4 regions of the Gordonia oleivorans genome follow, and region 1 is predicted to be linked to each of the others. Evidence: predicted binding sites of a transcription regulator. Region 1 holds the regulator's gene; each other region holds the start of a gene.

Region 1 (5,634 bases):
GGGTCGTCGGTGTCCAGGAAACCGCCGGCCTTCCTGATGGCCGCCGAGATCATCGAGACGTCCCGGCTGTTCGCGCACACGGTGGCCGGGGTCGACCCGTTGTGGGCGGAGAAGCTCGCCGGCGATCTGGTGAAACGCACCCACAGCGAACCGCACTGGTCCTCCACGCGCGGCGCCGCGATGGCCTATGAGCGCGTCACCCTCTACGGCGTGACGCTGGTGGCGCGCCGACGCGTCAACTACGGCCCGATCGACCCCGAGGTGTCGCGCGACCTGTTCATCCGCCATGCCCTCGTCGAGGGCGACTGGCGGACGAATCATCGTTTCTTCGAACAGAATCGGCAGTTGCTGACCGAGGCCGCCGACGTCGAGCACCGCGCCCGGCGTCGCGACGTGGTGATCTCCGAGGAGCAGCTCTACGAGTTCTACGACAAGCGCATCCCCGCCGAGGTGACCTCGGCGCGGCATTTCGACACGTGGTGGAAGTCGGCGCGGCGCACCGACCCGACCCTGCTGGATCTGACCCCCGCCGATGTGGCCGCCGACGTCGCCGTCGCCGACACCGACTATCCGGGGGCATGGCAGCAGGGCGACACCCGCCTGGAACTGCGCTACCGATTCGAGCCGGGCGCACCCGACGACGGGGTCACCGTCGTCATTCCGCAGGCCCTGCTCCCCCACGTCCGCAACGCCGGATTCGATTGGCTGGTACCGGGAATGCGATCGGAACTGGCCACCGAACTCGTCAAGACCCTGCCCAAACAGCTTCGCAAGACAATGGCCCCGGCACAGCGCTTCGCCGATCTGGCCCTGTCCCGGCTGACGCCGCGCTCCGAACCACTGGTCCGTGGGCTGGCCCGCGAGTTGTCGACGATCACCCGGCACACCGTGACACCGGCGGACTTCGCCGTCGACCGCCTGCCCGCCCACCTGCGGATCACCTTCGCCGTCATCGACGATTCGGGCGAGATCCGCAGGCGCAGCAAGTCGTTCACAGATCTCACCGCCGACGGAGCGGACCGTCGACCGACACCCCCGGCCGCGGTGTACACCACCTGGACCGCCGACGGGCTCGGCACCCTGGCGGCCACCGAGACCGCCGACGTCGCGGGCCAACACATCACCCGCCATCCCACGTTGCGTGCCGTCGGGGATCCCGGCCGATCCGTGGGCGTCGCGCGGGCCACCGCCGCCACCGAGGACGAGGCCAACCGGATGCGGGTCGTCGGTGTCATCGCGCTGCTCGACCACACCATCACCGGGCTCTCGTCGAAGGCATCGTCGGGCCTCGACCCCGCCGGGCGACTCGCGTTGAGCCAGAACCCCTACCGGGATTCCAGCGAGTTCTTCGCCGACTGCACCAGGCGGGCCATCCGGGACCTCGTCGACGTCGACGCGGCGGCCCGGGTGCGGTCACCGCAGCAGTTCGATGCGCTGGCCGCCGCACTCGGTCCGCGCGTACGTTCGGCCGCACCGGAGTATCTCGCCTCGGCCGTCAACGCACTCCGGATGGTCGCGCCGCTGCGTCAGGCGATCGATGAGCATTCCGGTCAGGTCGCCGCCGACGACGTCGCCGAGCAACTGGCCAACCTGATCTTCGACGGCTTCGTGCTGGCCACCCCGCGTGAGCACCTGGCCGAACTCCCGAGATATCTGGCGGCCGCACGCGAACGGCTGGAACACCTTCCGGGATCGGCGGACCGGGACCGGGCGGCCATGGGCACGCTCGACCGGGTCACCGGGCGGTGGAATCAGCGACTCGCCGAGGTACCCGAGGCCCGTCGCGATCTCGTCAACGAACAGGCGCATTGGATGGTCGAGGAACTGCGGGTGGGTCTGTTCGCCCAGCGGCTGGGCACCCGATATCCGATCTCGGAGAAGCGTGCGCTACGAACCCTGGATCGACTCGGCTGAGAGGGCATCGGGCGCATCCGTGCCGTTGCGCCGCGTGAGATTGCCCTGCAGATCGTCGATCTCGCGTTGGAAGTCCTCGAGGGAATCGAACGACCGGTACACCGACGCGAACCGGAGATAGGCGACCTCGTCGAGGTCACGCAACGGTTTGAGAATGGCGAGACCGACCTCGTTGCTGGGGATCTCCGCGACGCCCGAGGCGCGCACCGTCTCTTCGACCTGCTGCGCCAACTGGGCCAGATCGTCCTCGTGGACGTGCCGTCCCTGGCAGGCGCGGCGCACCCCGCGCATCACCTTCTCCCGACTGAACGGTTCGGTGACGCCGTTGCGCTTAACCACCGCCAGCACGGCGGTCTCCACGGTGGAGAATCGTCGGCCACAGGCGCTGCACGAACGGCGACGACGGATCGCCTGTCCCTCGTCGGCGACTCGGGAGTCGATGACCTTGGTGTCATCATTCCTGCAGAACGGGCAGCGCATGCATCGAGAATAGCGCCTCACCGCTCAGCGATATGCGGGCGTCAGCAGCGCCTGACCGACACGCAGGGCGCTGCCACCCATGTCGTTGAGCTCGACGATCTCGTCGATGACCGCCTGCCGCGGCATCTCGGGCGCGACGCGCGCGGCGACGGAGTTCAGCGACTCCCCCGCCCGGACGTGCACCACCTGCGTGGCCACCGGCGTGGGGGCGGTGGATTCCTGGTAATCGCTGCCGGCGACACCGATCAGCCACACCAGCATCGCCAGCGCCACCCCGGTCAGCAGGGCCACCGCGGCACCGCGACGGCCCGCCCGACGGGACTGCGACGCGGGCGCGGCGCACGGCGTCCCGGCCGGGCGCCTGGGGATCGCGACCCGGGGCCGGTCGACCGGACGATTGTCGGCCGGGCGGTGGAGGTGCCGGTGCCGCGCCGCCGGGGTGGCGCGGCGAGCCGGCACCGGCCGTCCGGCATGCACGATCGCGCCGCGCCGGGGCGTGACATCGTCTCGCGCCGCACCCCGGGCATCGGGAGCGGCACCGAAACGGGCACCGGACGGGGTGCGCCGAACCGTCGCCCGACGCGCCTGACCTGCGGTTTCACTGCGAACCAAGGTGTTCTGCATGAGAGTCTCCGATCTCGATCACTCGTTCGAGGAACTGATGTTCGAAGTTCTATCACGCACCTCCGACAATTTCTCGCAACACGTCGAACAAATGTTTGAAGTTGTCGGTGACCTGGACTAACCTGGCCGTTGACCAGCAGCGCAGACCCGCGGACAAACCCCGGCCGCACCGGACCACCGACTGCACGGGACAACCGACCGCACCGGACCACCGACAACACCGTCCGACCACAACAGAGTTTCCGACCGAAAGGATCGAACACCCGATGAGTGAGAAGAACCGACGTTCGACGACGTCGACGTCGTCGACCAAGCGCGGCCGCGGATCGGCCGCCGCCGACGAGCCGGAGGTCCCGTTCGACGCGGCGGCCGCGGAGGCCTCGCTCACGCCGCGTCAGCGGGGCGTGCTCGATGTGATCCGCAAGTCGGTGCGCGAGCGCGGCTATCCGCCGAGCATCCGCGAGATCGGCGACGCCGTCGGGCTGGCCTCGACGTCGTCGGTCGCCCATCAGCTGCGGACACTGGAACGCAAGGGACTGCTCAAGCGCGACCACAACCGCCCACGCGCGGTCAACGTGCAGGACGGCGAGCACACCCCACCGGACGACACCGCGGTCGCGTCGAATCTGCCCGCCCCGACCTTCGTCCCGGTTCTCGGGCGCATCGCGGCCGGTGGACCGATCCTCGCCGAGGAGGCCGTCGAGGACGTCTTCCCGCTGCCGCGTGAACTCGTCGGCGAGGGTTCACTGTTCCTGCTGAAGGTGGTCGGCGAGTCGATGATCGACGCCGCGATCTGTGACGGCGACTGGGTCGTCGTCCGGCAGCAGAACGTGGCCGACAACGGTGACATCGTCGCCGCGATGATCGACGGCGAGGCGACCGTGAAGACCTTCAAGCGCAAGGACGGTCACGTGTGGCTGATGCCGCACAACGAGCATTTCGAACCCATCCCCGGCGACGACGCCGCCATCCTGGGCAAGGTCGTCACGGTGATGCGCCGGATCTGATCCGGCTCCGGGCCCGCCCGGTGCGGCGCTCGCCGAAATTCAGCCGGCGAGCGCCGCGGTGGCGGCCTCACGTGCGGCCGCCGGGGAGGCGGTCGCGAGGGCAGCACTCGCCGCGGCACGGCACGCATCGAGTGTGACGCCGCCGAGTTTGGCACCGACCGCCGCCGACGCCGCCGGAGCACTCGACAGCGAGGTGACGCCGAGTCCGACGAGTACGCAGGCCAGCAGCGGGTCGGCGGCGGCCTCACCGCAGACGCCGACCGGTTTACCCGTACGTTTCCCGGCCTCGGCCACCATCGAGATGAGCGCGAGCACCGCGGGCTGCCACGGATCGGTGAGTTCGGCCAGATCGGCCGACATGCGGTCGGCGGCCATCGTGTACTGCGTCAGATCGTTGGTTCCGATCGACACGAAGTCGACCTCGGCGAGGATCGACGACGCGAGGATCGCGGCGGACGGGATCTCGACCATCACCCCGGCGACCAGACCACGCCCGCGGACCTGTGCCGCGAACTCCGCGGCCTCGTCGGCCGAGGCGATCATCGGTGCCATCACCCATGGAGTGCTGCCGGTCTCCCGGGCGGCCGCCGCGATGGCGTCGAGTTGCCCGGCGCGGATCTCCGGATGCCGAGCGGTGATCCGATTACCCCGGACCCCCAGAGCGGGGTTGGCCTCGGTGCCGTGGTCGACGAATTTCAACGGCTTGTCCGAACCCGCGTCGAGCGTCCGCACGACGACCTTCTTGCCCCCGAACGCCTCGAGCACCTCGCGGTAGAGCTCGGTCTGCTCGGCCACCGTGGGTGCCTCGGCGCTGTCGAGGAAGGCCAGTTCGGTCCGGAACAGGCCCACTCCCTCGACCGGATAGGCGGTGGCGGCGCGCGCGGAGACACCGTCGGCGACGTTGGCCAGGATGGCCGCCTCGTGACCGTCGGCGGTGTGCCCCGGCCCCGACCAGCCCGCGACGAGTTCCGCCTCGCGCCGGCTCTCGTCGACGGCCGCCTGCGCCTGCTCCGGATCCGGTTCCAGCACAACGGTTCCGGCGGTGCCGTCGACGAGCACCAGGGTTCCGGCGGGTACCTCGTCGAGGTCGGCGACCGCGACGATGCACGGGATGCCCAGCTGCCGGGCGATGATCGCGGTGTGACTGGTCGGCCCGCCGAGTCGGGTCACCAGCGCGGTGACCAGTTTGGGATCGAGGCCGGCGGTGTCGGCCGGCGCCAGATCGTCGGCGCAGAGCACCGACGGCTCGGTGGGCACCGGCACACCCGGTTCGGGTTGTCCGAGCAACTCGGCCACGACCCGATCGCGGACATCGTTGAGATCGGTGACGCGTTCGGCCATCAGACCGCCGAGTTTGGTGAAGAGCGCGGCGAACTGGTCGGTCGCCGCGGTCGCGGCCGATGCGGCCGACGACCCGGAGGAGATCAGCTTGCCCGCCGCACCGATCCAGCCGCGGTCCTCGGCGAGGCCGGCGGTGGCGATGAGAACCTCGGCGGCCGCACCGGAGGCATGTGAGGCACGTTCGCGCAGCCGGGCGGCCACCAGCCCGGCCGCGTCGACGAAGCGGGACTGCTCCGCCTCCCGCGCGTCCTCCGGGATCGTCGCGGTG
Region 2 (5,634 bases), on a different contig from region 1:
ACCGACGGCGCCGGCGACCACACGTCCTTCGGCCCGTTCCTCAATCTCCCGCTCCATCACGAGTTCGGCGACTACGACCGCGATTTCGAGCAGTTTCCGGGGGAGACCCGAGTCCTCGGCCAGGTCGGCAAGGCGCCGACCGGCGTGGCAGCCGACACCACCCCGCTCGGCCCGGTGGGTGATCCGCCCGCGGTGCCGGGTGTGCGGTGACGGGCGATCTTCTCAGCGGTGGAACCAGGCCTGCGGGTCGCCGGCGAGCGCCTTGTCCAGGCGCAGTCTCGAGGTCTGGGCGAGCGGTTCGGGGAGGGCGTCCGGAGCGAACCAGGCGACCGCGGTGTTCTCGTCGTCGGCGACCCGCGGCTCACCCGAGACATGACGGGCGAGGAAGCACACGTCCAGATACCGGGTCTGATCCCCATTGGGGTAGGTGATCATGTCGGTGACGTCGACGCTGGTCAGGCGGATGACCTCGGCACTCACCCCGGTCTCCTCGGTGATCTCCCGGACGATCGCCCGGGCGGGCTCCTCGCCGGGTTCGAGGACCCCGGAGACCACGGCCCACTCGTCGGTGTCGGCACGGCGGGTCAGCAGCACGCGTCCCGCGTCATCGGTGACCACCCCACTGACACCGGACAGCCAGAGCGGCGCATGTCCGACGTGGGAGCGCAGGTCGCGGATGAACTCGGGGATCGGCATGGGTGCCATCTTGCCCGGCGGGCGACGCGCGCGTCGGATCGGGCCGCGGGCATCGGTGATCGTGGGAAGATCGCCGGGTGAACACTCCTCAGGGCGGTAGCGCACCGAGCGCGCAGGGCGGCGTCGGGATCTGGCTGGTCATGGTCGTCATCGGTCTGACCGGAGTGGTGTGGGCGCTGGTGGACGTGATCAACCGCGGGGTGGGTGACGTCCCGGGAAGCACCTGGCTCTGTGGAGTGCTGGGACTGGTGCTCGCCGCCTTCGCCCTCTACCGGGAGTTCGGCGGCGAGCCGCTCATCACCTTCGACGACGAGAACATCGCCGAGGAGTATGAGCAGCAGAAGCGGGATTCCGCCCGGGAGCGTGGTGAGACCGGGGACGACGCCCGGTAGGGACGGCCTCGTCGACGCTTCGCACTCGCGTTCGACGAACTTGTCGGTGGCCGGTGCTTCACTGTGGACATCCGATCTTCTCCAGGAGGCTCCCATGTTCGATGCACACGGCCCCGATGCCGCGCACAGCTCCGATCCGGAGGGCGTCCGGCAGGCCGCGGCATGGTCGGCGATGTACGACTGGCTGGTCGATTCCCTGGCCGGTATGCCCGCCGGTGCGGTGCTCGATCTCGGTCCGTCCGATCATGACGGGTCCGGGGATGCCGACGATGATGACCTGGATGTGCCCTGCGCTCAGATCGTGGTGCTGCGTGAACGGACGATGATGGTGCGGTTGTCGACGGCGGTGATGGATATTCCGGCGGTGGCCGCGTACACCGTGCCGAACGCGATGCTCGACCGGTGGAATTACGAGGATCGCTTCCGCGACTGCACTCACGGCTACCTCCTCAGTCGATCCCGGCGAACCGTGGCCGGCATCTGCGTCGCCTGGTTCCGCGACCGCCGCGCCTTCCCGAGTCCGACGGCACTCGGATGTAGCTACACCGCGCCCAGTGCGGCCCCGCACATCGGCTGAGTGCGGTGCCCACCGGCATGGGGGAGTCCCCTGATCTTTCCCCCAAAGCGTGCTCTGACCAGTGAAATTTCCCTTCCGACGCGTCATCGTGGAGTCATGAACACATCAACCGAATCACACAAGACCACCTCCGAATCCGGACTGACCTTCTGGAAGATCCTCGGCATCATCGCTGTCGCACTGATCGCCCTGGCGATGATCGGGCCGATCCTCAAGGGCCTGTTCTGGGTCGCCCTGATCGCCCTGGCGATCTACGGCGGCGCCATGCTCTTCCGGTCCTCACGCAAGAAGTCCGGCCCGACACCACCGAGCGGTTTCTGATCGCGATCGCCCCGCGGCGGGTGACATCCAGTGGGCGCACTCGCGATCAATGGAAACCGAGCGCTGTCAACGTAATTGCGGCTCGGTCGACGGAAAAAGGTTCTCTGTCAACGATTTTCCTATGGCGTGCATCCTCACACGCGTGTACCATGGAACACATATTCGATATCAAGTGGGGGTGGGATGTTCGAGACGACCGACGACATCCGTCGAGCACTGACCTCGCTCGTCGAGATGACCTCGGCGGCAACCGAAGCCGACGCCCTCGACCGCCTCACCGTCCTCGAGGAACTGAAATCCGCGGCCACCGCCGCGCAGGTCCGTGAAACCGCCCGCCTCGACGAACTCCGCACCGCCGACGAAGAAGCCCGCCGCGTACCGCAACGCCGGCGCGGCAAGGGTCTCGGCGCCGAAATCGGCCTGGCCCGCAAAGCCTCCGGACGCAAAGGCTCCAGCCACCTCGGCTTCGCCCGCGCCCTGACCCACGAGATGCCACACACCCTCGCCGCCCTCGCCGCCGGCCACCTCACCGAATGGCGAGTCACCATCCTCGTCCGCGAAACCGCCTACCTCACCCGCGAAACCCGCGAAACCATCGACCGCGAACTCTGCAGCGACACCACAGCATTGGACGGCGTCGGTGACAAAGCACTCGAGGCCAAAACCAAAGAACTCGCCTACCAACTCGAACCCCGCACCGTCGTCGACCGCAAAGCCAAGGTCGACAAAGACCGTCGCGTCAGCGTCCGGCCCGCACCCGACCTCATGACCCACCTCTCGGCACTGCTACCCATGGCCCAAGGCATCGCCATATACGCCGCCTTCAAAAAACACGCCGACTCCATCATCGGCGCCGACCGCCGCACCCGCGCCCAGATCATGGCCGACACCCTCGTCGAACGCGTCACCGGACACACCACCGCCGACGCCGTCCCCGTCGCGGTCAACCTGATCATGTCCGCCGAGACCATGCTCGGCACCAGCGACACACCCGCCGCCATCCCCGGCTACGGCCCCATCCCCGCCGAGATCGCCCGACGACTGCTCCTCCTCGGCGCCGACGCCACCACCACCTCCACCATCCGCCGACTCTACGTCCGACCCGCCGACGGCACCCTCGTCTCCATGGACGCCCGCTCCCGCTGCTTCCCCAAAAACCTGGCGCACTTCATCTCCCTGCGCGACCAGCGATGCCGCGTCCCGTACTGCGACGCCCCCGTCGAAGAGATCGAACACGCCGACCCCCACCGCCACGGCGGCGCCACCACCGCCACCAACGGCGACGGCACCTGCAGTGACCACAACCACTCCAAGGAAGCCGACGGCTGGACCTACACCGTCCTCGCCACCACCGACGGCCCCCACACCCTCGACATCCGCACCCCCACCGGCCACACCTACCGCAGCATCGCACCACCGCTCATCAGACCCCAACCACCGGCGCCACAACCAGCACGCCCCCACCCACCGATCCGACGCCGTCCCCGCCGAACCACCCACAACCGCACCATCACCCGCAGACGACGCCGATCACCAATCTGACCGTGCCAGTAGAGATCCCAGAGGAGCTCAGTGCAACCGGGCCAAGGCGCCCATCATGTCGCGGCGCGTTCCGTCGGTCTCCGAGTACCGCAGGGCCCTGACGCGTTCGACGAGGATCTCGTCGGTGGCGTCGGGCAGCAGGGTCAGCACCTCGTCGACGAAGTCGGATAGCGGCATGGCCCACTCGGCCTCCGCCTGACCGGGCATCAGGTCTGTCGCCACTGCCGGCGGAACCAGTTCGAGGACGCTGATCCCGTTGGGCGCCAGCTGCATTCGTAGGGAGTCGGTGAAGGAGTGGATGGCCGCCTTGGTGGCGCTGTAGGTGGGGGTGGTGGCCATCGGGGTGAAGGCGAGTCCCGAGGACACCGTGATGATGGTGGCGCCCGGCGTCCCCGAAAGGAATTCGGTGAACGCCGCGACCAGGCGGAGGGGACCGAGGATGTTGGTGGTCACCTCCGCGACCGCGGTGTCGAGGAATGACGGGTCGGTGAGATCTTCGGCGCGCATGATGCCGGCCATCGCGATGAGGACATTGGTGTCGGGGAATCGGGTCTGCACCTCGGTACTGGCCCGCATGATGTCGTCGGCGTCTGCGGTGTCGATGCGAACAGTCTCGATACCCGGATGGGCTGCGGCGATCTCGTCCATCAGTGCGGTGCGTCGACCGCCGATGATGACGGTGTTGCCCCGCTCGTGGAGTCGCAATGCGAGGGCGAGCCCGATACCCGAGGTGGCGCCGGGGATGAAGATGGTGTTGTCGGTGAGGTTCATGACTCCACTTCATCGCGCTCACCGACCGGCCACCAGGCCGCAGTCATCCAGGGACCGCCGATCCCTGGGCGGGGTCGCGGCGACCGGGTAACAGTGGAGTCATGACGTCCATCGACCGTGCGGGCCTGGCGCAGTTCCTGCGTGCCCGGCGCGAAGCACTGCAACCCGCCGACGTGGGTCTGCCGCCCGGTGCGCGACGTCGGGCACTCGGACTGCGGCGCGAAGAGGTCGCGGCACTCGCCGGAATGTCCACCGACTACTACAGCCGGCTCGAACAGCAACGCGGACCGCACCCGTCGGATCAGATGGTTGCCGCCATCGCGCAGGCGATGCATCTCGGTCTCGACGAGCGTGACCACCTGTTCCGGCTCGCCGGGTTGAACGCGCCCGACCGAGTGAGCCGCGACGATCATGTCAGTCCCGGCATGATGCGCATCGTCGACCGGCTCGCCGACACCCCGGCGATGGTGGTCAACGGTGCGGGGGAGACGTTGAGGCAGACGGCAATGGCGGTGGCGTTGCTCGGTGACGATTCGGTGCTGACCGGGTATCGACGCAGCATCGTCTACCGATGGTTCACCGACCCGCAGACGCGCGGTCGATTTCCGGCCGAGGATCACGACCATCACGCCGCCGCCCACACCGCTCGCCTGCGGGCCGCCGTCACCCGCGACGGGCCGCGCTCGCGGGCCGCGGAAATCGCCGATGCGCTGCGTCGCGAGAGCGCGGAGTTCGCCGAACTCTGGGACCGGCACGACGTCGCAACCTCGCTCGCCGACACCGAGAAGCGGATCGTGCATCCGCAACTCGGACTCATCGAGGTGTTCTGTCAGACACTCCTCGATCCGGACACCGCGCAGATCCTGCTGGTTTATACCGCCGTACCGGGCAGCGACAGTCACGAGAAGCTGGCGATGCTGTCGGCGGTCAGCGGCTGAGCGGGCGAGGCGGGGTGACCCGGATCCCGAGCAGGTACTCATCCTTGATGAAGTTCCCGAATTCGGTCCGCGGAATCGGCTGGTGTCCGATCCTTTCGTCCGCGGCGTCGACCTCGACGTACATGTGCGAACCCGGAACGGCCACAATCCCGCCGCCGACGACGCGGCAACGCCGATAGTCGGCATACATCGACGCGACCCGGACGTCGTATGCCGGCCACCGCGGATTGCCGGGATGCCAGGACACGTTCAGCATCAGGGGGCCGGTGACAGTCATCCAGCAGGCCCCCGACTCGGGGAGCCGTTCGGCAGCAACCGAATTCCCAACTGCCCAGGGAGGCGTACACGATGGGCGGCATCGCGGCGCTCAGGACGGACCGGACCGGCCGATCTCGGG
Region 3 (5,634 bases), on a different contig from region 1:
GCAACTCGAGGGTGGTCATGATGTGGCAGGCACTGATGACGGTTCGGCCGCAATGACCCTCACCGTCGGCGGTCCGCACCCGCCAGTGGTCGCCGCATCGGCCGATCTCGGTGGCGGTGGATGCCGTGCGCACCTCGCCGCCGTCGGAATCGATGCGGCGTAACAACGCCTCGGTGAGCGCGCCGCTGCCGCCGACCGCACGTCCCGGCGGTATCCGGTGCATGAGCGCGGCGAAACCGATCATCGGGGCGGTCGCCGGAGCGTTCATCGGCGGACCGGACTGCGCTCCGAACCAGGCCAGGGCCGCCTTGAGCTGTTCGGAGCGGAACCAGCGATCCAGCAGGGCATCACCGGAGGACATCAGCTCCTGGGTGAGCGAGAGCATCCGGCCCGAACGCGCGCCGATCGGCCCGCGACGCGCGGTGGTGGCGGTGGTTCCGAGGGTGCCGAACGCCTGCGCGAACCGGCCGGGGGTGGCCGGTTGGTAGAACGACCGCATGAGTGCCTCGGCGCGCGGGGTCCAGGTGGCCACGAAGTCGCGATAGGCCGCGGCGTCCTCGGGGCCGCATGCGCGTTCGATGGAAGCGCACGTCGCGTCGAGGTCGGTGCGGAACACGATCGGGCCGGTGGTGTCGGTGGCGGGGCAGAACGCCCACGGATCGCAGTCGAGGTAGGTCAGACCCACCGCGCTCAGCGACAGCTCGTCGGGCACCGGGGAATGCCGGATCATCAGGTGCGCCGACGATCCGCGGTCGACCCGATAACCGGGGAAGCGCTCGATGGTCGACACGGCGCCGCCCGGCACGGTATCGCGTTCCAGGACGCGCACCGACCGCCCGGCCCGGCCCAGGTAGGCGGCGGCGACCAGCCCGTTGTGACCACCGCCCACCACGACGGCGTCGGTGAGGCGATGGGGTGAGGTCATCGGTGGTGAGGTCATCGCGCGATCGTCGGCGGCAGGCGATGCGACCGGTCACGGGCAGGCATGGCGACCTGCCGGCATCGCGGGGGGATCGACGAGGGGCAGTCCGCGGCCGAGGAACGCGAAGGGACGCGGATCGCCGGTGAAGGTGAAGTTGCGCAGCACGTCGCAGAATCCCATCCGGCGGTAGAGCGACCATGCGCGGTTGCGTTCGTCGGGTATCTCGGGAGTCGAGAGCAACACGTGTCGTTCGGGCCGGTCGGCCAGGAGCTGACACAGCAACCACTGCCCGATCCCGTGTCCCTGGGCGGTCGGGTGGACGTGCAGTTCGGTCAGTTCGAAGTAGCTGTCGGTGAGGTCGTCGATGACGTGCGGATCGCGTCCGGACACGCGCAGACCGGCCCGCAGCTGCTGATTCCACCATTGGTCCCGGGCGCCGCGGTATCCGTAGGCGATGCCGACGAGGACCTCGTCGGCGTCCGGTGAGATCGGCAATCCGATGCGGCGCCGGGCGACGTCCATCGACGCGGTCGTCGCGGGGGGCAGCCGCTGCAGGGCGCCGAACGCGGTCCACCCGGTGCGTGCGATGTGTTCGCGCCAGAGTCCGGCCCGATGCAGTTCGGTACCGCGCGGATAGTTCATCGCCGTGACGTAGATGTCGAGCGCGGGCTCGAGCCAGACAGCGGAATCCTGTCCCTGCAGCCTGACGAGCCGGATCGTCACGAGGAGCCTCTCTGGTCGGATTGTCGGTGGCATCGGGCATCTTGATCTCTGGAGCGGATCTAGCTATATTGAATATGTCGAACGGGTGTTCGATGAATGTGCCTCCGCAAGCTGTTCGCCGATGCCCGACGACGACACGATCCGGTGGTGGACGAGGGAAGCGTCTGCCACCGGGCCGTGTTGAACGGTACGCGAACACACACTTGCCGATCGCGCTGCCGGGCTCGGGCGCTGCTGGGTTCGGGCGCTGCTGGGTTCGGGCGCGGAACGGGTGAGACGGGCACCACGAGGAAAGGGGATCACGATGGCACGTCGCGCACAGTCCGCAACGGTGGTGGACCCGATCGTCGTGGGTCGGGCACGTGACCTGCTGTCACGCGCGGATCTGCTCCTCGACAACGCCATCGCGGTCATCGATGACGCCGAACGCTTCCGGCAGCTCTACCTCGCCGCCCTGCGCGCCGCCGGAGCGGCGATCGCGATCGGGGAGTCCTCGCGCCGATCCACCCGCGGACTGCCGACGAACGCCTGGAGCAGGCTGGCGATCGTGATGCCGGAATTGGATTTCTACGCCGACTTCTTCGCCGCCCGATCCTCTCTTCGGATGAATATCGAGGCGGGGATCGAGCGCTCGGTGGATCCCGGCGTCGGCGCCGAGACCCATCGCCGGGTGCTGGAGTTTCTCGACGCCGTCGAGACGCTGGTCATGGCCTATGAACGCGGTGGACGCCCCTCCGCCGAGCCCTCCTTGGCGCATCCGGCCTGAGCGGATCGGTCGATCGATGGGGTCGGAAGACATGAATTCGATCCAACGGGGGCGGTTATGGTGGTCGCCGCCCGAATCACCTCGTATCATGAAAGAAACGCCGCGAGACACGTCATCGTCGAAGATCGCGGCAACGCACTCATCGATGACTCGTCGGTAACAGGTAAGGAGGGTCGGTGCCACTCTCAGAGCACGAGCAGCGGATGCTCGAAGAGATCGAAAGCGCTCTGTACGCGGAGGACCCGAAGTTCGCGTCCAGCGTCACACGTCGCCGTCTCGGGCGGTCGTCAGGTCGTCGTCGCATTCAAGCGGCGGTCGTTTTCGTCCTCGGACTGGTCCTGCTGGTGCTGGGACCGATCACCGGTCTCACGGTTGGTGGGTTCCCGATCCTGTCCCTCGTCGGATTCCTCGTGATGTTCGGCGCCGCACTCCTGGCGTTGTGGGGCGGCGGCAAGCCGGGCAAGTCGTCCGGCGGTTCGGACTCGGCCGGCCGCGGTGGCAAGCAGTCCGCGCCCAAGCGTAAGTTCACCGAGCGCATGGAGGAACGGTTCAACCGCCGCTTCGAGCACGGCGAGTGACACTCTGACCTGATCTCGGACCAGACGGTCCGCAGCTCTACCAGTCGACGGCGGCGCACACAATGTGCGCCGCCGTCGTCGTGTGTGCCATCGGCACGCCGCTACGGGTACACCGCCACCGGTACGCCAATGCCGGGTCCGCCCGTGATTCTCGACCGGTGGCCGCGCGGTTGCTCACCAGGATGTCCTTCGCAACGGTCCTGCCGTGACTGTGCGTCCCCAATCGGGCCCCATCACGCCCCGCCGGGTCCCCAGTTGGTTCCCCACCGCGCCCCACCGGGTTCTCCACCACGCCCCACCGCATTCCCCACCACGCCCCACCCGGTTCCCCACCACGCCCCACCGCGGGCCCGGGCCCGCCTCAACAGGCACTTTCTGTACCTCTGTTCACACGATCCGGGTGCTGGGCACTCGCGTGAACGACGCGCCGCGCCGCGTGTCGGTGTTCTCTGAATGGTGATTGACCTGCGGATATGGGGATCGGTGGGGAAGTGGTGGGGGCTATGGGGTGGAAAGTGGTGGAAAGTGGGGTACTGTGGGCGTCACTGGGTGAGGCGAACCGGAACGTCGGACCCGGTGGGCGGGAGGTGCCGACATGTCCGTGCGATTTGTCGGTACCTACACGCCCAAATTGGATGACAAGGGGCGACTCACGTTGCCCGCGAAGTTTCGCGACGCACTGGCAGGAGGGGTGATGGTCACACGAGGCCAGGACCACAGCCTGTCGGTGTATCGAGCCGAAGAGTTCGATGCGATCGCGGAGAGGACGATGGAGGCGTCGCGCAACGATCCCGAAGCGCGCGCCTTCCAGCGGTACTTCTTCGCCAGCACCGACGAGCAACGCCCCGACGGCCAGGGCCGGATCACCCTGGCGGCCGAGCATCGGCAGTACGCGGGACTGTCCAAGGAATGCGTGGTGATCGGCAGTTTCGATCATCTGGAGATCTGGGACGCGCAGGCATGGCGTGACTACCAGAACCAACACGAGGAGAACTTCTCGGCGGCGAACTCCTCATCGCTGAGCGCGGTGCTGTAGCCGAGAACATGGGTGCCGGACAGATGCACCGGGCTTCGGATGGTTCGAGGCCTCGCCCCGGTCCGACCCTGGCGTACTTCCCCAACGCCAGGTGCGCGACCGGGGCGAGACCCCGCACCATCGGTGGCCGCCGTAGCCGAGGAAACGATTCCGACCACATCGCCCTGCGCGGGTGGCGTGGCCGGCGCACGCGAAGGGGCACGACGGTGACATCGCAGGATGACGACGAGAGCGGCGCAACCGCCACGAATCGTCGCTCCGGCGAGCATGGTCACATCCCGGTGATGGCCCGGCGCATCATCGAACTGACGGCGCCGGCGCTCTCCGATGCCGCTGTGGCACAACCGATCTTCGTCGATGCCACACTCGGCGCCGGGGGTCACAGCGAACTCGTTCTCACCGAATTCCCCGATGCCCGGGTGATCGGCATCGATCGTGATTCCTCGGCGCTGGCCATCGCGGGCGATCGGCTGTCCGCATTCGGCGACCGGATCTCGTTGCATCAGGCCCGTTTCGACGAGATCCTCGCGGTCCTGTCCGCGGCGGGCGTCGACCGGATCGACGCCGCGTTGTTCGATCTCGGGGTGTCGTCGATGCAACTCGACCAGGCCGAACGGGGATTCGCCTACGCCGTCGACGCCCCGCTGGACATGCGGATGACCCTCGCCGACGGGCCCACCGCCGCCGACGTCCTCAACACCTATTCACATGGCGAACTCGCCAGGGTGCTCTCGGAATACGGTGAGGAACGCTTCGCCGGCAAGATCGCCTCGGCGGTGCTGCGCGAACGTGACCGCGAGCCGTTCACCACCAGCGGACGACTCGTCGAGTTGCTCTACGCCACCATCCCGGCCGCCACCCGGCGAACCGGTGGGCACCCGGCCAAACGCACCTTTCAGGCGTTGCGGATCGAGGTCAACCACGAACTCGACGCACTGCGCCACGCGCTGCCGGCGGCACTGGCCGCACTCCGGGTCGGTGGACGCGTGGTGGTGATGAGTTATCAGTCGCTCGAGGACAAGATCGTCAAGCGGGAGTTCGCACTTCGCACCACGTCCACCTCACCGCGCGGACTCCCGGTCGAATTGCCCGGAACCGCACCACGTTTCCGGCTCGTCACGCGCGGAGCAGAACGCGCCGACGATGCGGAACTCGAGAGCAATCCGCGTTCGGCCCCGGTACGGGTTCGAGCGATCGAGCGAATCGCCGAGGAGGTGACGTCATGACCCTGATCGACGACGTCGACGTCGACGCAGTGCGCGAGAGGTCGTCCGGCAACTCACGGCGGCGCCGGAGCGGTGCGGACGCGGACCGCCCGACGCGGTCACGGGCCGCCCAACGCGCGATCGATCGTCGCAGCAAACGACGCGCCGCCGACGACGCCGACGTGGCACGTGCGGCACGGCTGCGGGCCGCCGCAGGTGGCGTCAGGAATCGGCGAATCACGCTCTCGCAGCGGCTGTCCCGGGTTCCCTTCGTCGTTCCGGTGCTGCTGCTGCTCGCGCTGGGTCTGGGTACCAGCCTGTGGCTGTCGACGATGGCGGCGCAGGACTCCTACGAAATCGGCTTGGCGCGCAACGAGAATCAGGCGTTGGCCGACCACGCCGAC
Region 4 (5,634 bases), on a different contig from region 1:
ACGATTGGTCCCGGTACTTCTCGTGGCGTAATGCGTTCATCGTCGCCGCCCTCCATGGGCGCGTGGATCCGCGTGAAGCCGTGACGGTCTCGCTGCGGGAGATCGGTCGTCAGATCAGCTGCATGGAGTACGGGCTGGCCGCGACATTCATTCTCGCCCTGCGTGACTTCCTGGTCGGACCCTCGGTCCTCGCCGACGGTGGTCAGGGAAAGCTCGCCGAACTCGCCGAGCTGAGATCACACTATCCGGAGACCAAGGTCCGTCCCGCCGCAGAGGTGGGACGCGAGATCCGTTCGCCGATCGTCGCGCGGCCGCCGGAGCCACAAAAAGGCAAGCTGGACCGCGTGCTGCTCAAGCGGGCCGTGAAACAGAGTGTGGGCCGGGTGATTCCGGGTCCGGTGTCGATGGCCAAACTGGACGCCACCTGGTGGCACGTCGCCTTGTTCTCCTGGGTGGTGGTGACCGATGGGTCGCAGACGGGGGTGCGTGTGCGGCGCCGCGACGCCGACACCCTGCGACGACTGACCCGGGAATTGGCGGAGGTCTGTTGGGAGCTCTACCGACGCGGTCCCGAGGTGGCCTCCCAATGGCGCGATGCTGCCCCCGCGCTGAGCAGTCGCGAGAACTGGCAGCGCTTGTTCGACGGTGACTGACCGAGCATGACTCGACTGCGCGGTGCCGGTGTGCCCCTGCTGGTGGGTCTGATCGGCGCCCTGGTCGCGGCGTGGGGATCGTGGCGGCCATCGCTGTGGTATGACGAGGCGGCCACCATCTCGTCGGTGAATCGCACTGTCCCGCAGATCTTCCATCTCGTCGACACCATCGACGGTGTGCACGCGGCGTACTACCTGTTCATGCGGGCGTGGACGCTGGTATTCGGTTTCTCCGAGTTCTCCGTTCGGTTACCGTCCGCGTTGGCCGTCGGGGTGGCTGCGGGACTCGTGGTCGTTCTCGGACGGATCGTGTGGGACAACGCTTTCGGTGTGCTCTGCGCACTGGCGTTGTTGACCGTGCCGCGGGTGATGTGGGCCGGTTCGGAAGCGCGTGGGTACGCGGGCGCGATGGCGCTGACGGTGGCGGCGATGCTGTTGCTGCTGATCGCCCTGGATCGTGGCAGGTGGTGGTGGATCGCCTACTCGGTCACGGGGATCGCGATGGTGGTCTGGTTCTTTCTGTCGATCACGGTGATCCCGGCCCAGATCGTGATGATTCTGGTGTTACGCCGTCGAATTCCCCGGGCGGCGGTGTTCGCCATGGTTGCCGTCGTGGTTGCCGTGACTCCGTTCGCCTGGTGGGTTTTCGGTCAACGCCGCCAGATCGACTGGCTGCCCCCGATGACGTTGGATCGGCTCGAGACCCTGATCCTGTTCGAGATCCCCGATGGCTCCTGGCCGTACCTGATCGGGGTGAGTGTGGTGGTGGTGGCGGGAGTCGCGGTTGCGGCGTTCCGGTCTGCCGCGCAGCCGTGGCCGATCCTGATTGCCGCTGCGAGTTGGTGGTTGATCCCGACGGGTGTGATCGTGATCTATTCGTGGTTGGCGTCGCCGACCTACACCCCGCGCTACCTCATCTTCGCGGTCCCCGGCTTTGCGATCGTCGTTGCCTGGGCGGTGCGGGCGATGACGGGGGATCGTCGCGTGTGGCAGGCGGTGCTCGTCGGGCTTCTCATCGCACTCATGGTGCCGTCGTACCTCGCCCAACGCGGTCCCTATGGGCGCACCGGCGAGACCGACTTCTCACAGGTTGCCGAGTACGTGCAGACGCACGCGCATCCGGGCGACTGCGTGGCGTTCGGTCCGAGCCCGGGGTGGAGTCCGGTGTCGATGAGGGCGGTACTGCGTGGAAAACCCGATTCCTTTGTGGGCCTGCGCGATATCGGAGCGCGCAGGGGTGCCGCGGTATCGGGGTCGCTGTGGGACGAGGATCGACCGGTCGAGCGCTACCGTGAGTTCGCCGCAGGATGTTCGGTGATGTGGGTGATCGGGGATCGGGACCGCGATACCGCCGCGCAGACGTTCCCGGGCGGGATGCAGGTGTGGACCTTCCGTCGCGAGCGATTCGTCGACACTGCGCTCCACCGGGAGCTGTCAGACTCGGGACTACATGTGGTGCAACAGATCCCGTTCACCAATTCGCAGGTGATACTGATGGAGCGGGATCGATGAGCGCAGAGAACTCTGCCGGGACTCAGCCGTTGACCTTGGCGATGACGTTGTCCGCGTACCAGTTCAGGTGATCGATCTTCTTCTGTAGTGGTTCGGTGTCCTGACCGACGACGTAGGGCAGCCGGAATCCGACGATGACGTCGGTGATCCCCTTGTCCTCCAGCTTCTTCACGCCGTCGACGGTGTAGGCGTCGAGGGAGATGACGTGAATCTCGAAGGGATCGTTGGTCTTTCCCTCCGCCTTGCGGATGTCGGCGATGGTGTCGAGGAGGGCGTCGAGTTCCTCGGCCGGTCCGCCGCCGTGCATCCAGCCGTCGCCGCGGATCACCGCCCGTCGTAGCGCGGCGTCGGCGTGACCGCCGACGAGCAGCGGGATGGGTTCGGTGGGCGCCGGTGCCATCTTGATCTTGGGGATGTCGTAGAACTCGCCGTGGAACTCGAAGTACTCGCCGGAGGTGAGGCCGCGGATGATGTCCATGCATTCGTCCATCCGCTTGCCGCGCCGGCGGAAGTCCACGCCCATGATGTCGTAGTCCTCCGGCCACGGGCTGGTGCCGACGCCGAGCGCGAGCCGATTGCCGGTCAGGTAGGCCACCGACGCGGCCTGCTTGGCCACGAGTGCCGGTGGGCGTACCGGAAGCTTCAGGACGAACGGGGTGAAGCGGATGGCGGAGGTGACCGCGCCGAGTGCCGCCGCCTGGATGAAGGTCTCGATGAACGCCTTGTCCTCGAGGAACTCCCGATTGCCGTCGGGAGTGTAGGGATACTTCGCGTCCGACTCCTCGGGGTAGGCGAGGGAGTCGGGGATGGTGAATCCCGCATACCCGGCCTTCTCGGCGGCCTGTGCGAGCGGCGCGTAGTAGGCGGGGTCGGTCATCGCCTCGGCGAAGGTGAAACGCATCGGTGTGCCCCTTTGGTTCTCGTGGACCGGCTTACCCAGAGTAGAACACGTTCTAGTTTCTCGGAGGGGGTTGGGGGATCGCGAGGCGTCTTGCCGCCCGCGCGGCCGGTATCAGAATACGAACATAAGTTCGATTTTGAGGATCGAATCGTGGTGGTTCTGTCGGTGGGCTCGATATAATAGAACATAACCGCGAACACATATGTATTCGCATTGAGATGTCCGAGGGGGTGACACCGCATGACCGAGGCGTTGAACGAGAGGATGAGCGAGGGGACGGGTCGGCGGTGGTCGGCCGCGGATTTCTGGTTGGGGGAGTCGTGTTGGCCGGCGTTGCTGGATGCGGCGGTCGGGGATGTGGTGGTGGCCAAGGTGATCGCCGAGTATCGCGCCGAGGGCGGGGACGGGCCGGTGGGTCCGGTGATCGGTGTCTGTGATGATGCGGTGAATGGCTGGTCGGGGCATCTGATCACGTTGCAGCGCGGCGTGTGTTTTCTGGCGTATCACAAGTACGTGGCGGTGCGTGAGATCGCGCAGCGGGTGCGGCAGTTACGGCCGGCCGATGAGGTTCATGACTTTCTGTTGGCGGATACTACGGCGTTGATCGGCGCGCGGGTCGGGCAGTTGCTGAGCATCTCGCAACGGGCGGCTGAGGTGCTGGTGGAGCATGCCGATGTGATGCATGAGCGGGTGCCGAAGGTGTTCGAGCAGTTGCGGCAGGGTCGGATTGTGCCGGAGTTGGTGTCGGTGGTGGTGGCGTGCACCGAGTTGCTCGACGGGTGCGACACGGCGGCGGCGGTCGATGCCGAGGTGGCCGAGGAGTTGGCGCGGCATGGCGGGGCGTGGTCGCGGGCGCAGTTGGCGACGATGGTGGATCGGATCGTGTTCCGTCATGATCCGGATGCGGTGCGGGAACGGTGTCGGCGCGCCGGTGACAAGCGGTCGGTGATCGCTCGGCCACGTCCGGATGGGATGGCCTCGATCACGGCGACGATGACCGCGGAGAATGTGGCGATCGCGATGGCCGGGATTTCTCGGTTGGCTGATGCGGTGTGTGCCGAGGATCCGCGGACGCGTCGGCAACGCTCTTCGGATGCGTGTTTCGCGTTGTTGTCGGGGACGGCGTTCGAGTGTCTGTGCGGCCGCGGCGAGGAGTGCACGGCGGTGATCCCGGAGGCGGGGACGGTGCCGCCGGCTGCGGCGGCAGTGATGGTGCATGTGGTGTGTGACGAGGCCACCTACGCGGCGGCCGAAGAAGCCGCGGCGGCCGAGCGGGTCGCGGCACAAGAGCGGGCTGCAGCGGCCGAACGCGCAGCAGCGCAGGCTGATTCCGTGTCCATTGATGTCGAGGACGTGTCCACCGAGGGTGCATCCGGGTCGGGTCGTGGGGTGCAGCAGTGCGTCGCCGACGGTGAACCAGCCGAGTCGCCCGCCGAGCCGTCCACCGCTGAGCAGTCCACTGTTGACGGTGAACTCGTCGACGGTGCTGCGGCAAGCGGCGCGAATGTGGCTGCCGCGCAGTCGGATACCGGTGATGGTGCCGGCGATGCGCCTGCGCCCGCTGGTTCTGCGGCGTTCATCTTCGGGCAGGGTGTGGTCTCGGATGTGCAGGCGTTCGGGTTGATCACCCGGCCCGATGCCGTGGTGCGGCGGTTGATCGGGCGCCATGTGGTTGTCGGTCCCGATGGCGGTATCGAGGTGTCGGCGACCGCGCCGGGGAATCCGTATCGGCCGTCGTCGGTGCTGGATCGGTTTGTGCGGATTCGGGATGGGTGGACGGTCACCCCGGGCGAGGATCGATCGGCGATGAGTGCCGAGGTCGATCACGTCGCCGAGTTCGATCACCGCAACCCCGGTGCGGGTGGTGCGACGGTGCCGGACAACCTGAACGCGAAGTCACGGTTTGCGCACCTGCTCAAGACGTTTGGGGCCGGCTGGCTCGATGAGCAGTACCGCGACCCGGGCGGCAGGTTGCGCACGGAGTTCCTCACTCCCGAGGGCATGGTGATACTCGGTAATCCGTTCACCCTGGAAGACCTGTTTCCCGGGTTGGCGCGGATCCGGTTCCGGGCGCCACCCACACCACCCGCCGCACCGGCCCCCACCGATGCGGGACCGGCGGAGACGGCGCGCATCCTGCACCCCACCCGACGCATGAGTCGGGTGGAGGCCAAACACGCCCGCCGACGCCAGGAACGCGAACGCAACAAACGCCGCCGCGAAGCGCAAGAACACCGCGAAGCCCAAGAACGCGGGCAGGCCGTGTCGCCGGTCAGTCCGGCCGGATGAACCGTTCGCGGCGGCCGAGTCGCTGCAGCCGCAGCCATTCGGCGAAGCCTTTGACGTCGTGTTGCTGCACCAGGAAGTACCAGCCGAAACGGGCGTACTCCTGGGGGAGGAGCTTGCGCATGCCCGGCTGACTCATCAGGTAGCCGCGGTTGCGGTAGGTGAAGAAGCGTTTGGTCGGGTTATCCGGATACTGGGTGTGCATGCGCCCACCGAGGATCGGCCGGAACTCGTCGGTGCCGTACGGGTGCAGGTAGGCGGTGGTCAGGCAGGTGCCGAAAT

What was found. The regulator LexA, encoded in region 1, represses DNA repair genes until DNA is damaged. The targets are predictions, from matches to a motif close to CGAACANNTGTTCG.
Region 2: the regulator LexA is predicted to act here: its motif matches at 2,138-2,151, upstream of ABLE92_RS08990 (HNH endonuclease signature motif containing protein).
Region 3: the regulator LexA is predicted to act here: its motif matches at 1,724-1,737, upstream of ABLE92_RS07265 (SAV_6107 family HEPN domain-containing protein).
Region 4: the regulator LexA is predicted to act here: its motif matches at 3,186-3,199, upstream of ABLE92_RS24345 (DUF222 domain-containing protein).

Annotation. Positions count from the first base shown of each region.
Region 1 covers NZ_JBDZDI010000002.1:348,934-354,567, reverse strand. The annotation lists gene hrpA (ATP-dependent RNA helicase HrpA) at 1-1,914, shown strand, start outside; gene nrdR (transcriptional regulator NrdR) at 1,888-2,394, opposite strand; gene ABLE92_RS05030 (LysM peptidoglycan-binding domain-containing protein) at 2,419-3,018, opposite strand; gene lexA (transcriptional repressor LexA) at 3,285-4,025, shown strand; gene ptsP (phosphoenolpyruvate--protein phosphotransferase) at 4,065-5,634, opposite strand, start outside.
Region 2 covers NZ_JBDZDI010000004.1:171,740-177,373, reverse strand. The annotation lists gene ABLE92_RS09015 (hypothetical protein) at 1-210, shown strand, start outside; gene ABLE92_RS09010 (NUDIX hydrolase) at 223-696, opposite strand; gene ABLE92_RS09005 (hypothetical protein) at 774-1,088, shown strand; gene ABLE92_RS09000 (hypothetical protein) at 1,183-1,665, shown strand; gene ABLE92_RS08995 (hypothetical protein) at 1,762-1,986, shown strand; gene ABLE92_RS08990 (HNH endonuclease signature motif containing protein) at 2,170-3,528, shown strand; gene ABLE92_RS08985 (SDR family oxidoreductase) at 3,556-4,299, opposite strand; gene ABLE92_RS08980 (helix-turn-helix transcriptional regulator) at 4,401-5,237, shown strand; gene ABLE92_RS08975 (hypothetical protein) at 5,227-5,514, opposite strand.
Region 3 covers NZ_JBDZDI010000003.1:152,376-158,009, reverse strand. The annotation lists gene ABLE92_RS07275 (phytoene desaturase family protein) at 1-940, opposite strand, end outside; gene ABLE92_RS07270 (GNAT family N-acetyltransferase) at 974-1,645, opposite strand; gene ABLE92_RS07265 (SAV_6107 family HEPN domain-containing protein) at 1,950-2,411, shown strand; gene ABLE92_RS07260 (SCO2097 family morphological protein) at 2,588-2,989, shown strand; gene mraZ (division/cell wall cluster transcriptional repressor MraZ) at 3,585-4,025, shown strand; gene rsmH (16S rRNA (cytosine(1402)-N(4))-methyltransferase RsmH) at 4,310-5,251, shown strand; gene ftsL (cell division protein FtsL) at 5,248-5,634, shown strand, end outside.
Region 4 covers NZ_JBDZDI010000029.1:13,960-19,593, forward strand. The annotation lists gene ABLE92_RS24330 (glycosyltransferase) at 1-653, shown strand, start outside; gene ABLE92_RS24335 (glycosyltransferase family 39 protein) at 660-2,165, shown strand; gene ABLE92_RS24340 (TIGR03619 family F420-dependent LLM class oxidoreductase) at 2,188-3,066, opposite strand; gene ABLE92_RS24345 (DUF222 domain-containing protein) at 3,307-5,355, shown strand; gene glfT1 (galactofuranosyltransferase GlfT1) at 5,339-5,634, opposite strand, start outside.